4 regions of the Photobacterium sp. SP02 genome follow, and region 3 is predicted to be linked to each of the others. Evidence: predicted binding sites of a transcription regulator. Region 3 holds the regulator's gene; each other region holds the start of a gene.
What was found. Region 3 encodes CRP, which controls carbon source genes, mostly activating them, when cyclic AMP is high. Its sites were predicted from a motif close to TGTGANNNNNNTCACA; they were not measured.
Positions count from the first base shown of each region.

Region 1: mlc (sugar metabolism global transcriptional regulator Mlc) is a predicted target of CRP. The motif match lies at 1,558-1,573, and genes of this name have one in related genera.
Region 2: rppH (RNA pyrophosphohydrolase) is a predicted target of CRP. The motif match lies at 1,551-1,566, and genes of this name have one in related genera.
Region 4: cdd (cytidine deaminase) is a predicted target of CRP. The motif match lies at 2,502-2,517, and genes of this name have one in related genera.

Region 1 covers NZ_JASJOJ010000031.1:1,275-5,163, reverse strand. Annotated here, with positions in the region: gene P0Y67_RS13895 (thiol-disulfide oxidoreductase DCC family protein) at 1-132, opposite strand, end outside; gene mlc (sugar metabolism global transcriptional regulator Mlc) at 253-1,470, opposite strand; gene queE (7-carboxy-7-deazaguanine synthase QueE) at 1,751-2,419, shown strand; partial or broken gene P0Y67_RS13880 (hydrogenase expression protein HypA) at 2,627-3,889, shown strand, end outside.
Region 2 covers NZ_JASJOJ010000004.1:117,396-121,284, reverse strand. Annotated here, with positions in the region: gene ptsP (phosphoenolpyruvate--protein phosphotransferase) at 1-855, opposite strand, end outside; gene rppH (RNA pyrophosphohydrolase) at 875-1,396, opposite strand; gene mutH (DNA mismatch repair endonuclease MutH) at 2,031-2,711, shown strand; gene P0Y67_RS03185 (DUF6482 family protein) at 2,724-3,026, opposite strand; gene P0Y67_RS03180 (NADP(H)-dependent aldo-keto reductase) at 3,191-3,889, shown strand, end outside.
Region 3 covers NZ_JASJOJ010000028.1:17,202-21,090, reverse strand. Annotated here, with positions in the region: gene astD (succinylglutamate-semialdehyde dehydrogenase) at 1-41, shown strand, start outside; gene P0Y67_RS13245 (DUF1338 domain-containing protein) at 80-874, shown strand; gene P0Y67_RS13240 (hypothetical protein) at 947-1,156, opposite strand; gene crp (cAMP-activated global transcriptional regulator CRP) at 1,338-1,970, opposite strand; gene P0Y67_RS13230 (OsmC family protein) at 2,245-2,649, shown strand; gene P0Y67_RS13225 (YheU family protein) at 2,703-2,924, shown strand; gene P0Y67_RS13220 (phosphoribulokinase) at 3,052-3,889, shown strand, end outside.
Region 4 covers NZ_JASJOJ010000012.1:77,015-80,903, forward strand. Annotated here, with positions in the region: gene P0Y67_RS07830 (hypothetical protein) at 1-270, shown strand, start outside; gene P0Y67_RS07835 (DMT family transporter) at 471-1,379, opposite strand; gene cdd (cytidine deaminase) at 1,507-2,394, opposite strand; gene P0Y67_RS07845 (CidB/LrgB family autolysis modulator) at 2,633-3,310, opposite strand; gene P0Y67_RS07850 (CidA/LrgA family protein) at 3,310-3,651, opposite strand; gene P0Y67_RS07855 (winged helix-turn-helix domain-containing protein) at 3,749-3,889, opposite strand, start outside.

The DNA of each region.
Region 1 (3,889 bases), on a different contig from region 3:
ATCCTGACCGGTAATGTCGTACCATTCCACCAGATGCGGATGCTTTCCCAACCAGGATTCATACCATTTCCGATCGCGGACACAGGTCGGGCAGGCGCCGTCATAAAACACAGTGATTTTGTTCGTTTTCATGAAGGTTCTCCTAGTTGCCGGGCGCTTACTTTCAGTCTGGCTGAATCGTAGTTAACACACATAAAAAACGCAGCGAACGGGTAGTTTGCTGCGTTTTACCAAAGTTGCATCTGAAAGCGGCTAGCCTTCCTCAATCAGTTTCACCAGCAGGTGACCGTCATACATGGCCTGCTTCACCAGCGCGGCGGCAGGCATGGTCGCCTGGGTATAAAAACTGGTTTCTTCAATACGCAGATCCTGATTGTATACAGGCAAAGACTGGCTCTTCACACACTCAAGAATGGCAGGATACAACACCGATTTAGCCTGATTAAACTCCCCGCCGATCAGCACCTTCTCAGGGTTGAACAGATTGACCATAATGGCAATCGCCCGGCCTAAGTGAAAGCCCAGCTCAGTGATCACCTGATAAGCCAGCGGATCGCCCTGTACCGCAGCCTCGCAGATGGTCTCGATCGTCAGTTCTTTGCCGTACAAAGAAGAGGCTTCACCCAGGGCCAGACGGGATTTCACCTGCTGCCTGACGGCCTGCAAACTGGCTACCGTTTCCAAACACCCTTTATTACCGCAATAACAGGGCAGACCATCAGGTTGGATCTGAATATGGCCCAGCTCGCCGATGTTGCCGATCCGGCCCTGCAGCACTTTGTTATCCAGAATGATACCGGCTCCCACCCCATGATGAATGGAGATCAGGATAGAATTCGCCACATCTTTGGCATTGCCGAACAATTGCTCGGCCAGTGCCCAGGAACGGGTATCGTTGCCGATAAACACCGGCAGACCCGTTGCTTCATGAATGGCCGGGCCTAACGGCAAATCTTTCACATCGTAGTGCGGCATTTGCAGCACCATGCCTTTGTCGGAGTTCACTAAGCCCGGTAAAGAAACCGCAATCGCAGTAATCCGATCCAGTTGCTTGGCGTGACGGGCAAAAAAAGATTCAATTTCACCGAGCAGCTTTTGCAACACGTCATTTTGCGCCAGCTCTTCGATATCCTGACGCTCCTCGAACAGGATATCGCCACCCTGCTCATGCAGCGCGATAGTCAGGTACCCCCGGCCAAGACGAATGCCTAAAAATTGCCAGCCATCATTATCGGGCACTAAGCCAATGGCCGGACGGCCACGATTGCCTGATTCCTGAATTTCAGCTTCTTTGATCAGATGCCCGTCAAACAGCTCTCGGGTGATTTTGGTAATACTGGCTGGCGCTAACTGGCTCTTTTTCGACAGCTCGATGCGGGAAATAGGCCCATACTGATCGATAAGTTTGTAGACGCTTCCGGCATTGTTTCTTTTGATATGATCGATATGACCGGGTTGAGCGACATACATGCTCTGGATCCTCAAAGGTTAACGAATACGCAAGAAGTTGAATTTTTTTACTTTGCGAAGTAATTGTGAAGCCCCTTGTGCCAAGGACGTGAACCCAGTCACGACCCGCCTGTCCCTTTTGGCCTTCGCGTTACCGGGCCAGGCAAACAAGCGCATGATTGAAAGATATGTGGCTCTAGAGACAATGGCGCAGGGTTCTGACATAATACGCGCCCTTTGAGGTTCAGGGTACAAAAACCCCCTTTTCGCGTTAACTTGATTGATTGTTTTGAGGTCAGCCGTGTACAAAATCAATGAAATATTTGAAACCATCCAGGGTGAAGGTGTTTTCACAGGCGTGCCGGCTATCTTTGTCCGTCTGCAAGTCTGCCCTGTCGGCTGTGCCTGGTGTGACACAAAACAAACCTGGAGCGCCGAGCCTCAGGATGAAGTTAACGTCAGCGCTATGCTTGCCAAACAGGGCGACTCGCCAAGCTGGACGTCTCTGGATGCCGACGGCATTGTCAACCTGCTGATTGAGCAGGGATACACCGCACGTCATGTCGTGATTACCGGTGGCGAACCTTGTTTGTATGACTTACGTCCGCTGACTGAACAGCTGGAAGCCAACGGCTTTGGTTGCCAGATTGAAACCAGTGGCACTTACGAGGTGCTGGCCACAGACAATACCTGGGTGACTGTCTCGCCGAAAATTAACATGAAAGGCAAGCTGCCGGTTCTGCCCGGCGCACTGTCACGCGCCAATGAAATCAAGCACCCTGTCGGAACACAGAAAGATATCGACCAGTTAGATGCGCTGTTAGCCGGTGTGCCGCTGCAGGACAAGGTTACCATCGCCCTGCAGCCCATCAGCCAGAAAGCCAGAGCCACCGAGCTTTGTATTGAAACCTGCATTGCCCGTAACTGGCGTCTGTCTATCCAGACACACAAATACCTGTCGATTGCCTGATTAAGCTGACTCTTCAGCCCCACCCTGTTTTCGGTCGTCTCAATTCTTAGATGCTGTCTCAACAGATGAGACGACCGGTCGGGTTTTACATTTCCCTGCCCGCCGCTTACCTATACTCAGCCCAAACACCGAAACCAATCCAGCCGCCTATGATCGGCCATGAGATTGGTACAACACGTGCTGCATTGAGTATTCAGGGGAAATGTTATGCGCACCTATCTGAGACTTGGTCTGAGCCTGTTTCTGGCTGGCCTGCTTTCTGCGTGCGGTGGCGGCGGAGATGATGCAGGCATTCAACCTGCTGAGCTGCCACCCGTCAAAACCAAATTTACCGTCACTGTCGACTTGCCTGCCGGGTTAATGACAGCACAGCAAAGCGTGAGCTGGGGTCCTGTCAGTCAGGCTTACGCGGCCACACCGGATCTGTATCAGGACAACTTTGCTGTACTGTTTATCAATCAGCAGGGCAAAGTGATGGGCCAGGGTGACATCACCAGTTTTGCGCTGACAGACGGCAACTACAGTATTGAAGCTCAGGTGCCACTGCTGCTGCATGGCGTGCTGGTGCTGGATCTCAATGACGTGCCGCAATTTGCCATCGGCGATGACTTGCCGACCAATCTCTTCATGACACCGTTAACGGACACCGAGATCGCCCTGTCCCTGAAAACCACCCTCGCCTACCGTGCGTTGATAAAACGCGTCGCCACAGATGGCCACTGGGGCATATTCAGTGAAACTGTCAGTGATCCCAGTAATATCGATGTCCGGGATGCCGGCGATTTTGTCAATGAGCTGGCTGATGAGCTGAGTGTCACCCTGATCCCCAAACTGGGCCTCAACGGTGTCAGCCTGAGTAATCTGATGTCGCTCAGCATAGTCAACGACATCCTTGAAGGCATCATGACCCGCAAATACACCGAGCTGACGGCACAAAAAGACGAGATAGCCACCATCTTCAATTCGGGTTTCTGGCGACTGGCCAGCCACAGCTCAAACACCGGCAGCACCCTTGAAGCTGACATGATGGACTACAGCAGCCCGGATACAGCTACGAATGAAACCCGCCAGATCGACTGGCGCTGGACCAAAAATGGCGACAGCGATATTTCACTGACAAAAGATTTCACCTACCTCAGCGAACAAGGGCTGGTTCAGTTCGACAGCAAAGAAGACGCGATTAAAGGCCAGATCCTGACCGCCAGCGGCTGGAAAGATCTGTACGAATATTTCAAGGTGCTGATTTCGTCCAGCAGCACCGCCAGCATGACAGATGCCGGGCTCGAAGAAGCCGATGGCCGCAACATTACCATGCGGGTCAACAGCTATTCGCTGGCCGGCCTGAAAATGCATGACTTTCTGACCACCAAAGAAAACCATTTCATGACCCGCTACGTGCCCGCCGACACCACCTTTGGCGAGGCCGCCAAAGGCTACTATTTCACCTGGAATCCGGTGGCCACCCGTATG
Region 2 (3,889 bases), on a different contig from region 3:
ATTGGCAAAGCGAACCGAGTAGGCCTCCACTGTCTGCCTGACGGCCCATTCGGCCTGATCGCCGCCAGCGACTTTGGCAAACAGATCCTTACGCAGCATGGGATCATTGAGCAGGTGGCTGAACAGATCAAAAATCGCCAGAGTGTCTTTGTGCAGCTCGCTGTCAAAGCGTTTTCGCAACCGGCGAAACTCATTACTCGCCATCTCAATGGCAATGCTCAGGCGTTCCTGTTCAAACTCTCTGTCCAGACAGGAGGCAGGTGATACGGCTTCCAGCCGGGGCTGGTTGTCATCCCACCAGGCTTTGGCGATGGCAACCCCGGTTGAGGCCGCCGAACCGGTTAAATGCAGTCCGTCACGATGGCCGGGCCACATCCCCTGCGCTTTGGCATGCGCCAGAATCACCGCCAGCTGTGCGGCCAGCGTGACCATGAAAGATTCTTCGCTTTCAGTGAATTCACGCATATCGCGTTGCTGGATCACCAATACGCCAAGGACTTTGCGCTGATGGATAATGGGGGTGCCGAAAAAGGAGCGGAAGGTTTCTTCGTTGGTGCCCGGGATATGTTTGAAGTTAGGATGCTGGCGCGCATCGGCCACATTGACAGGTTCAGCCTGACGGCCAACCAGACCGACCAGACCTTCATCAAAGCCAAGCCCGACCTGATAAGAAGGCTTGGTCAGCCCCTGGGTAGCCATGAGCATATATTGCTTGCGGTGTTCATGAACAATGTAGACTGAGCAGCACTCAGTCTTCATTGCCTGGCAAATACTGACGACCAGCAGATCCAGCGCCTCGAGTAATGTCGGAGCACTGGCCACTTTCTCTACAATTTCTCTTAGCTGGGTCAGCATAAGCGTTACTTTCCCTAGGTTAACTCCGCTTGTGTTTACGTTTTAACTTGCGTTCCTTGCGCTCCTTGAAAGGCATCGCCATCGCCGCGAACTCTTTCAGCGCCCGGCGATAAACGTCCCGTTTAAAGGACACAACCTGACGAACCGGATACCAGTAGCTGACCCAACGCCAGCCATCGAACTCCGGTGTACTGCCACGCTGCATGTTCACCTTAGACTCATCGCATTCCAGACTCAGCAAAAACCATTTTTGCTTTTGTCCGATACAAACTGGTTTGGAATCCCACCTTACCAGACGTTTAGGTAATTTGTATCGCAGCCAATGACGGCTGGATGCCAGAATCCTAACGTCTTTTCTGGTGAGACCCACTTCCTCATACAGTTCACGGTACATGGCCTGTTCCGGGGTTTCCCCTTCATCAATACCGCCTTGTGGAAACTGCCAAGAGTGTTGTCCATATCGTCGAGCCCAAAATACCTGGCCATGGCTGTTACAGATAACTATCCCCACATTAGGGCGATATCCATCGCCATCAATCACTGGACGACCTCAAGTAAAAATATCAATTAACAGTGATTTTTTCACAGAATTAGCCTCAGGGTAAACATTCATTGTCATCAATCACTGTTTTTTCCTACCTAGCACTCACTTTATGGATAACTTAAGAGGAATTCAGAGGTTATAAACAAAGAAATGAGACCTCTCCCACATTTATTCACGCTTTCTGTGGATAGTTGTGTGTAGAAGCTCTTCTATTGTCCATTTAATCAACAATAAAGCAGGATCCAAACAATTGCCACCCCAGTACAGAAAAAACAACAAATAACTTAAATTCAAATACTTAAAACAACAACCAACTTAAAATACAGCTAAAGCCTCAACCGGTTTCCAGAGGATCATTGCGACTGGTTAAAGATCAACCACCCTTGGCTTTATCCACACCCCTCGATAATTAACGGTTAAATAAGCACCGCAAAAGCGTTTAAATACTGCGCAAAACCCTGTAGATACGTCCAGCTCATACAATATTCACATTGTTCAAAAAAGTACCTGTGGATATCTTCATCCCAGGATCCAACACAAACAACCTGATCAAGCGGATAGTCATTCACCTGCACAGCGTCTCAACTGTGTTAAAATACATGGCCAAGTTTTCGAAAAGTTACTCATCCTAATGACGATCTCCAGACGACCCGCTCCGACCTCAGAATCAGAACTCCTCAGCCGGGCACAGGCGCTGGCCGGCTGTACCCTGGGCGAGCTGGCTGAGCAGGCAGGACAAATCACCCCACCGGATTTACGCCGGGATAAAGGCTGGGTGGGCCAGTTGCTGGAATGGCATCTGGGGGCAACGGCAGGCAGCCAGCCCGTCCCTGATTTCGCCAATTTGGGCATTGAACTCAAAACTATCCCCATCAGCCATCTGGGCAAACCGCTGGAAACCACCTTTGTCTGTGTTGCCCCTCTGATTGGCTTGCAGGGCGTAAACTGGGAAAACAGCCATATCCGGCACAAGCTCGCCAGGGTCCTGTGGATCCCTGTTGAAGGGGAGCGTGAAATTCCGCTTGCTGCACGCCATGTCGGCTCTCCTCTGTTGTGGAGTCCATCTGCCGACGAAGAAGCCCGGTTACGCCAGGACTGGGAAGAGCTGATGGAACTGATAGTGCTGGGTAAAGTGGAGCAGATTACGGCCCGTCACGGCGAAGTCCTGCAGCTGAGGCCCAAAGCCGCCAACAGCAGAGTGCAGACCGATGCTTACGGCGCAGACGGTCACCCGATCAAAACCTTGCCCCGGGGCTTTTATCTCAAAACCCAGTTCACCGCCGAACTGCTCAAACGCCACTTTATGCTCTGATAACAGAGCGGGCTATACATTGATCGTCATGTCATCCTGGCAACACTCAGGTTTACCATCCAGTGAGAATTCATCATGAGGATCAATCGTCCTTAATGTGATCGACTTGATCCCAAGCGGCCGCAGAAAATCCCGCACCTGCTCCATGGTCTGAAAATGCAGCATGTTGTCATCATCATCCTTTAATGGCTCAAGATGATGTTTATATTCAACTTCCATCAGATAGTCTGCCCGACCGGCATAGCTGGTCAGTACGCACTTAGGAATTTCTTCTCCGGGTGACTTTACCCAGTGCTTGAATTGGGACAGTTTCATGATCACACCTTTTCAAAGGAACTGCTTTAACTATGTGCGAACATTCGCTTATCAGCAAGGTTTGACCGTGCAGCCTTTGGGATAACTGCTTCATTTTACTGCGGCTTCTCAGTAACCCTTTCCTAGGTTATAGTCAGGGAGAATTTGCGGTCCAAGGAGGGCAAATGAAATACCATAAGATCCCCCATTCAAACCTTGAAGTGAGCCAGATCGGCCTGGGTACCATGACCTTTGGCGAGCAAAATACTGAAGCCGAGGCACACAGCCAACTCGATTTTGCGCTGGAGCGCGGTATCAACCTGATTGATACTGCTGAAATGTATCCGGTGCCGCCGAAAGCTGACACACAGGGGCTGACCGAAGCCTATATCGGCAGCTGGCTGAAGAAATCGGGCAAACGCGACCAAGTGATTCTGGCGACCAAAGTTGCCGGCCCCCGTAATGTCCCCCACATCCGTGACAATATGGCACTCGACTGGCGAAATATTCACGAAGCCGTTGAAAACAGCCTGGAAAGATTGCAAACAGACTATATCGATCTGTATCAGTTGCACTGGCCTCAGCGAGAAACCAATTGCTTTGGCAAGCTCAACTACCCTTATCCCGATACCAACACCGGTGTCACCCTGACAGATTCGCTTGAAGCACTGGCCGAGCTGGTGCGGGCAGGCAAAATTCGCTACATCGGCTTGTCTAACGAGACCCCATGGGGGGTGATGTCTTTCCTGCGACTGGCAGAGAAACACGACCTGCCGCGGGTGGTGACCATTCAGAACCCCTATAACCTGCTCAACCGCAGCTTTGAAGTGGGTCTGGCTGAAATCAGCCATTATGAAGGGGTCAAATTACTGGCTTATTCTCCG
Region 3 (3,889 bases):
CCGAATTGCCGGCACAGCTGTCTCCAGGGATCCAACTGTAACTCATACTTAACCCGTATTTTCGAAGGGGAACCGCATCATGGAAAGAGTGGAAAAATTGTTTGAGGCCCTGTGGCAGGACTTTACTACCCGTCTTTGCCCGTCGGCGGCGCAGGTACACGATCTGCTGACAGAGGAAGAGCCTCTGCAAAATGATCATATTGCGCTGCGTACCTTTAATCTGCCTGGGGTCAGCCTGGATGTTCTGGCTGCGCCTTTTATTGCCATCGGCTACAAGCCGTGCGGCACCTACCATTTCGAGCAGAAGAAACTGTACGCTGAGCACTTCGAGCACCCGAATCCGGCTGCCCCGAAAGTGTTCATCAGCGAACTGCTGGTCGGTCAGTGCTCTGCACAATTGCAGAACACGGTACGTGCGCTGGTCAAGCAGATCCCTGACGGGGCAATGAATGATGCGTCCTTCCTCTATAACGGCCGTTTATGGGAGCTGGATTTTGCGACCTATGAAATGCTGGCCGCGGAAAGCGAGTATGCCGGCTGGGTGGCCGCTCACGGTTACGGTGCCAATCACTTTACGGTGAGTGTCAATCAGCTGGAGCAGTTCACGGAAGTGGCGGCGGTTAACAGCCTGCTGCGCCACAACGGGTTCAGCATCAATGAAGCCGGCGGCGAAGTGAAAGGCAATCCGGAAGTGATGCTGGAGCAGTCATCCACTATGGCTGATCGTGTGGATGTGTCCTTCACCGACGGCGTACGTACTATTCCAGGCGGTTTTTATGAGTTCGCCAAGCGCTACCATCAGGCAGACGGGGAACTCTATCCGGGCTTTGTCGAAGCCTCAGCCGACAAAATCTTCGAAAGTACCAATATGTGATGCAGCCTGGCTGACAAACACCTTAAACAGCGGCCTTCTGGTCGCTGTTTTTTTAGCTCTGGTATCTTGGTGTCAGTGCTGCTGATCCAAAGGCAGCATCCAGGCATCACTGTCACGACTCAGGATCCCGGCGTGCAGACCGGCTTCCTGTTCCAGTAACTGGCGCGGCGACTGAAACCCTGTCATCTCCACTGATGCTGTGAGAAAACGGCCCATAGTGACCACAGGGCGGGTTGGCAGCTGGCTGTGCTGCGCATTCGGGGCAAAACGTTCGATATCCATATCGCGACATCCACATAAAACTGATATGCCAAATGTAGCAATAGGAATGAGGAAGGCAACTGAAAAACTGTGAGGTGACTAGAGGAACCTGATGCAAAGCCGGGGGATGGTGTGCAAATGCAAGAAAAGCCGCACGGGCGGCTTTTCTGATACTCACATTGGCTGCATCACAGCTGAGTGATCAGCGAGTGCCGTAAACCACTATGGTTTTGCCGTGGGCAGAAATCAGGTTCTGCTCTTCCAGCATCTTGAGGATGCGGCCAACGGTTTCACGGGAACAGCCAACGATTTGACCGATTTCCTGACGGGTGATTTTGATCTGCATCCCGTCCGGGTGGGTCATGGCATCAGGTTGTTTGGCCAGATTTAACAGCGTCTGGGCAATACGACCGGTCACATCCAGGAACGCCAGGTCGCCAACTTTCTGGCTGGTGACTTGCAGACGGCGCGCCATCTGAGCAGACAGTCGCATCAGAATATCCGGGTTGACCTGGATCAGCTGACGGAATTTCTTAAAGGAAATCTCTGCCACTTCACATGGTGTTTTTGCACGAACCCAGGCAGTACGCTCCTGGCCTTCTTCAAACAGGCCAAGCTCACCGATGAAGTCGCCCTGGTTGAGGTAGGACAGAATCATCTCTTTGCCTTCTTCGTCCTTGATAAGAACGGCAACGGAGCCTTTAACGATGTAGTAGAGGGTCTCTGCTTTCTCGCCAGCGTGGATCAGTGTACTCTTTGAAGGGTACTTATGAATGTGGCAATGAGAAAGGAACCACTCCAAGGTTGGATCTGTTTGCGGTTTACCTGGAACCATATTACTAACTTCCTCTGCAGTGTATTGCCCAACAACGTCATTCCTTGAATTGGGGTTGGGTATAACAATATCATTGTTTGCCAACTAGGATATTCAGTCAACGGCTGGGCTGCAAGCGCATGTGAACATTCAGTCCAAGAGTTTAACTTTTTTCGACACGCATTGCTTGATATTGGGTGACGATAAATGCACATTTTGGACGCATTACTGTGCACATGATCACACAGTTGTGACTTAGTTTTTAAATGCGGGTTTGAGTAGTAAGGAGCATCGCATGCAATCACGTGTTAAATGGGTAGAAGGTTTGACTTTTGTCGGCCAGTCAAACTCGGGCCACAGTGTGGTCATGGACGGTAACGGCGGCAAAACGGCGCCGAGTCCGATGGAACTGGTGCTGATGGCAGCCGGCGGTTGCAGCTCTGTCGATGTGGTCGACGGCCTGAAAAGTGCCGGCCAGGCCATCACGGCCTGCGAAGCCAACATGACCTCAGAGCGCCGCGAGCAGGCGCCGCGTTATTTCACCTCGGTCAATCTGCATTTCGTGGTGACTGGCCATGATCTTGATGAAGCGCTGGTGGCCAAAGCGGTCGGTGATTCGCTGGAAAAATATTGCTCTGTGTGCCTGATGCTGGGCAAAGGTGTCACGCTGACACATTCTTATGAAATCGTCGCCGCTTAATGGTGTTTCGGGAAAGCCGCGCCGGTTTTCCCCCTTATTTTTCGGTGAGCAGTATGATCATCCCCTGGCAAGAATTGGACTCAGAGACACTCGATAATTTGATAGAACACTTTGTCCTGCGCGAAGGCACGGACTATGGCGAGCGCGAGCTGAGTCTGGCGCAGAAGGTCGCCAGAGTCAGGCAGCAACTGGATAGTGGCGAGGCAGTGATTATGTTCTCTGAACTCCATGAAACGGTTGATATTAAACTGCGCCGTTCACTGAGCGCAGAATAAAGCTGCCATAATGAAAAGCGGCAGCAGAAAACGGAAGCTGACGCCGATGCACGGGCCCGTGAAACTTGACTGCTTTCTCTGGCCCTGTTACTAACTGATTCCGTTAGGATTAACGACAAGGTATGTCATGTCTGCAAAACACCCGATCATTGCAGTAACAGGTTCCTCCGGAGCAGGAACGTCCACCACCTCAGAAGCCTTCCGTAAGATGTTTAACATGTTGAACATTCATGCGGCCTGGCTGGAAGGGGACAGCTTCCACCGGTTCACCCGCCCTGAAATGGATGTGGAGATCCGCAAAGCCAAAGAGCAAGGCCGTCATATCAGTTATTTTGGCCCGCAGGCCAACGACTTTGCTCAGTTGGGCAACTTTTTCCGCCAGTATGGCGAAGACGGCAGCGGCAAGTTTCGCCGTTACCTGCACACCTTTGACGAGGCTGTGCCGTATAACCAGATGCCGGGCACATTCACCCCCTGGCAGGATTTGCCGGAAAATACCGACCTGCTGTTTTATGAAGGACTTCATGGCGGTGTGGTGGACGGCGATGTCAACGTGGCACAGCATGTGGATCTGCTGATTGGCATGGTGCCTATTGTCAACCTGGAGTGGATCCAGAAGATCGTCCGTGATACCCGGGATCGCGGCCATTCCCGCGAGGCGGTGATGGAGTCGATTGTCCGCTCAATGGATGATTACCTGAATTACATCACGCCGCAGTTCTCCCGTACCCATATCAACTTTCAGCGTGTGCCGACAGTCGATACCTCGAACCCTGTCAGTGCCAAAGCGATCCCCAGTCTGGACGAGAGTTTTGTGGTGATCCGTTTTCGCGGCATCAAGAACGTGGACTTCCCGTATCTGCTGGCGATGATTCAGGGCTCGTTTATGTCGCGCCACAATACCCTGGTGGTGCCGGGCGGTAAAATGAGCTTTGCGATGGAGCTGATCATGCGGCCACTCATCC
Region 4 (3,889 bases), on a different contig from region 3:
CTGGGTGTAGACGAATTTGGTTTTGCGGTCGATAAAACCTTTAATCTGGGTACTTTGACCAGAAATCCGCAGCTTAACATGGGGTATACCTTTGTCGGCGCGCAGTATGTTGATAACCATTATGACAAATTGGGTATCCGTTCCGGTATTGGCCTGGAAGTGCCGGTTAATCAGTTTGAGCTGTATGGTGAAGTTGGGCCGACGCTGTATATGGTGGAAGATGTTGATGTCGAACTGGAAGCGGCTATGGGTGTAAGAGTGCGTTTCTGATTCAGAGTGAATCCAAAAATCAGAATGAATCAAAAAAGCTGGCGAGTTGCCAGCTTTTTTGTATCTGTATACCCGTCCTGCTTGATGCCGCAGTGGTGTTGGCTGCGTTTCCTCACCCCAATCACATAGTTATCTATGCTCATGGGGCTTCACTGACTTGCCGCCTACCTGCAACGTCAAGTCGTTTGGGTATCTTTTAGTTACGCTGCTTCATTGATTGTTGCTGCTTGCAGCATCGGTTTTCTTCGCTCCCACTGTGTGATGAAAGCGACTGAGGCGATAATAATGGCGGCACCCAGCCAAAGCCGTCCGGGTGGCACCCATCCGAAGACGATAAATCCGGCCAGCACGTTCAAAGGCAGTTTGGCATGATCGAAAGGCTGCACAAAAGAGGCGTCAGCAATGGCATAGGCTTTAGCAATGGCCCAGTTAGCCAGTGCGGTAAATAATCCGGCGCCTATCAGAAGAACCCAGGTGTGCTGGCCAACAGGCAGGGTGAAATCAGGCGCAGCAAGAAAAAGGTTGAAGGGGGTGATCAGCACCAGCAGGTAGACAACCATAGTCGTCGGAGAATCGTGGTGCGACATCTTTTTCACCATCAGTGAATAACTCGCCCAGAAGAAAGCGGCGCCGATGGGCAGTAATGAGGCCAGATTGAAATTGTCGGCCCACGGCTCAAGAATGATCATTGCACCAGCAAAGCCGGCCAGGGTTGCCATCCAGCGCACAAAGCCGACCTTTTCTTTCAGCAGCAAACCCGAGCCTACGGTGGCAAACAAAGGTGATGTCATCAGCAGCGCAATGCCTTGCCAGATAGGAACTGGGTACGCCAGAGCCCACAGCCATAACTGAATACCGATAACCGACAGAAACACACGGAAGCAATGCATACCAAAGTGTTGTGTTTTCAGAGCCTGACGAAGACCGACATTGCGCAGCCAGGGAAGCATGACAAGGAGAGCAATAAAGTATTGAATCAAACCGACTGTGGTAGATGGCAAATGGAAGGTCACACTCAGATATTGCGCCATGCTGTTAACCACGGCAAACGCCATTCCGGCTGTCAGCATCCAGCAAGCGCCCTGAATAGGGTTGTGTCGATGAGTCATAAGGTGTCTTTCAGAAAAAATAATCTGGAATCATACTCTGATGAGTGCATAGAAGAAATTGTTAATTGATAAAAAAAGCCGACAAAACAGGGGGCTTTGTCGGCTGCAAGGAACTTTTAGTTTGTTATCAGATGGCGGCGTAGGAGAGCGGCATATCAGGATCGAAGGTTTCCAGCGTATTTTGAGTATCAGCCAGCAAGCTGATCGCTGAGTCTTTCTGTTCAACCAAAGCGGCTTCAACAATATCTGACAGCGGATAGCTCGCCATATTCATGTTAATCAGTGCCACCTGGAGTGGTGGCAGGCTCGGGTTAAATGCTGCGTTCTCGGCATACATGCCTGAGAACAGCCGGCCATCTTTTGCTTTCAGCGCAACTCCCGCATAGTTTTTACTGTATGGCGCATGTGATTTATCTGCCGCTTTACAGGCTGCTTGCAGCAGCACATCATCGGTTTCGAGCTTCAGCTTATGTGAGCTGTCTGATAATAAGAGCTCGGTGATACCCAGATCAGACGGGCCAAAGGACTCCGGCAGGTATTCCTGCAGTGCTTTGGGTGAACGCTCTGGCAATTGCACCATGATGCTTTGTGCCGTTGTCAGTTCATTCATGAACTGCCGGCAATGTCCGCAGGGGGAGTAGTTGACGGTAATGTCGGTAATACCCGTTTCGCCTTTCAACCAGGCATGGCTGATTGCAGACTGCTCTGCGTGAACCGTTTGTGACATAGAGGTGGCGCTGAATTCCATATTCGCACCGAAATACAGGCGACCTGAGTTTCCGCGGGCAATGGCACCCACATGGAAGTTGGAAAGAGAGGCAATCGAGTAAGCCGCAGCCACTTTCAGTAACTGAATACGCAGATCTGCATCCGTCAGTTGACTGTCTTCCATTAACTGTTCGAATTCTTCTTTGCTCAGTGTGGCATCAAAACTCGGAGCGGTAATGATAGGCTTAAGCGCCTGTGACAATGTGTGTGGCAGGTGCTCTAAAGCGTCCATTACTTCGGTGCGCATACTGATTCTCCTTAATGTATTCACTTACGCATTGTAGTGCGTAAAAGAATAGATATAGTGATCTCTGTCACCATTAAGGGTTGTTTATTTCATCTCATTTGCAAATTAGTGAGTGGTTTCACACGATCGATGAGATAAGTGTATGTATTTAAGTACTCAGTAAAGCGGTCTGGCTGTGCTGGTGTTGTAAGGGCGTTACACAGCAAGACCGCTAAAGAAGCAATGAGTGGCTTTGTTGTCAGTGGAAGACAGACAATAGCAGCGGATAGATTATCGGGGCGAGTATGGCGGTAATGACACCACAAAGCACTAAGGCCAGTGAGCTGAACGCACCATCTTTGTAATTTTCCTCAGCAGCTTTGGCTGTGCCTAATGCGTGTGCCACTGTTCCCATGCTTAATCCTTTGGCCATAGGATGGGTGATGTTGACGAGCTTAAACAACGGATAACCCAATACGGCGCCAAAGACGCCGGCGATCAGAACCATGACGGCGGCCAGCGACGGCACACCGCCAATTTGTTCAGCAACCGCCATAGCGATGGGGGTGGTCACGGATTTAGGCAGAATGCTGGCAGTAAGCTGTAAATCAGCGCCAAGAGCAAGGGCAATTGCTGTGCCGGTAATCATTGAGAGTATGCTGCCAAACAGGCTGGCCGTGACTATGACTTTCCAGCGGCTGCGAATTTGCGGCAATTGCTCATAAAGAGGGAAAGCAAGGGCAACGACAGCGGGTTCCAGCAGGTAATGAATCCATTTGTTATCATCGAAATAGACGTCATAAGGCACATTAAGCGCCAAAAGCAGCGGAATGATCACCACCAGACAGAGAAGTAACGGATTAAGAATGGGGTGCTGGAAGCGCTTGGATAATTGACGGGCAAGAATAAAAACAATCAGCGTAACGGCTAACCACATCAGTCAGACTCCTTGCGCTGTACATACCAGCCAACAAATAACAGAACCACCAAACTGCTGCCTATGGTGCTTACCAGAACAGGCAAGGCATTGGCTCTGAGCAGATCCAGATAATTGACCAGCCCGACACCCACAGGCACAAACAAAATAGCCATATGGCGAATAAACAGATGACAGCCGGGTTTAGCCCAGTTGGGCGGCAACAGGCCCGCAGACAGAGCTGTGAAGAGAAATAACATGCCGAGAATGCTGCCGGGGATGGGGATCTGAGTAAGAGACTGAAATCCTTTCCCTACCATCAGAAAAATGGCAATGATTGCAAATGAACGCAGATAGCTCATATACGTCAGGATGATGATGAATGGTGCCGCAATGATACAAAATGGATGAGATCTACACCACATTTCTTTGTGGCTGTGTTGATCCTGGTCAGCTTGTTCACAGGTTTGAAACGATGACGATTGCAATGCCGGCGGCAGCAAGCAACAACACAGACAGTTTATGCATCAGGCTGTGTTTTACTATGTGCTCTGTTGCGGAACTATGCGGTCGGCTGGTTTTAACCGTTGTGATTGCCGG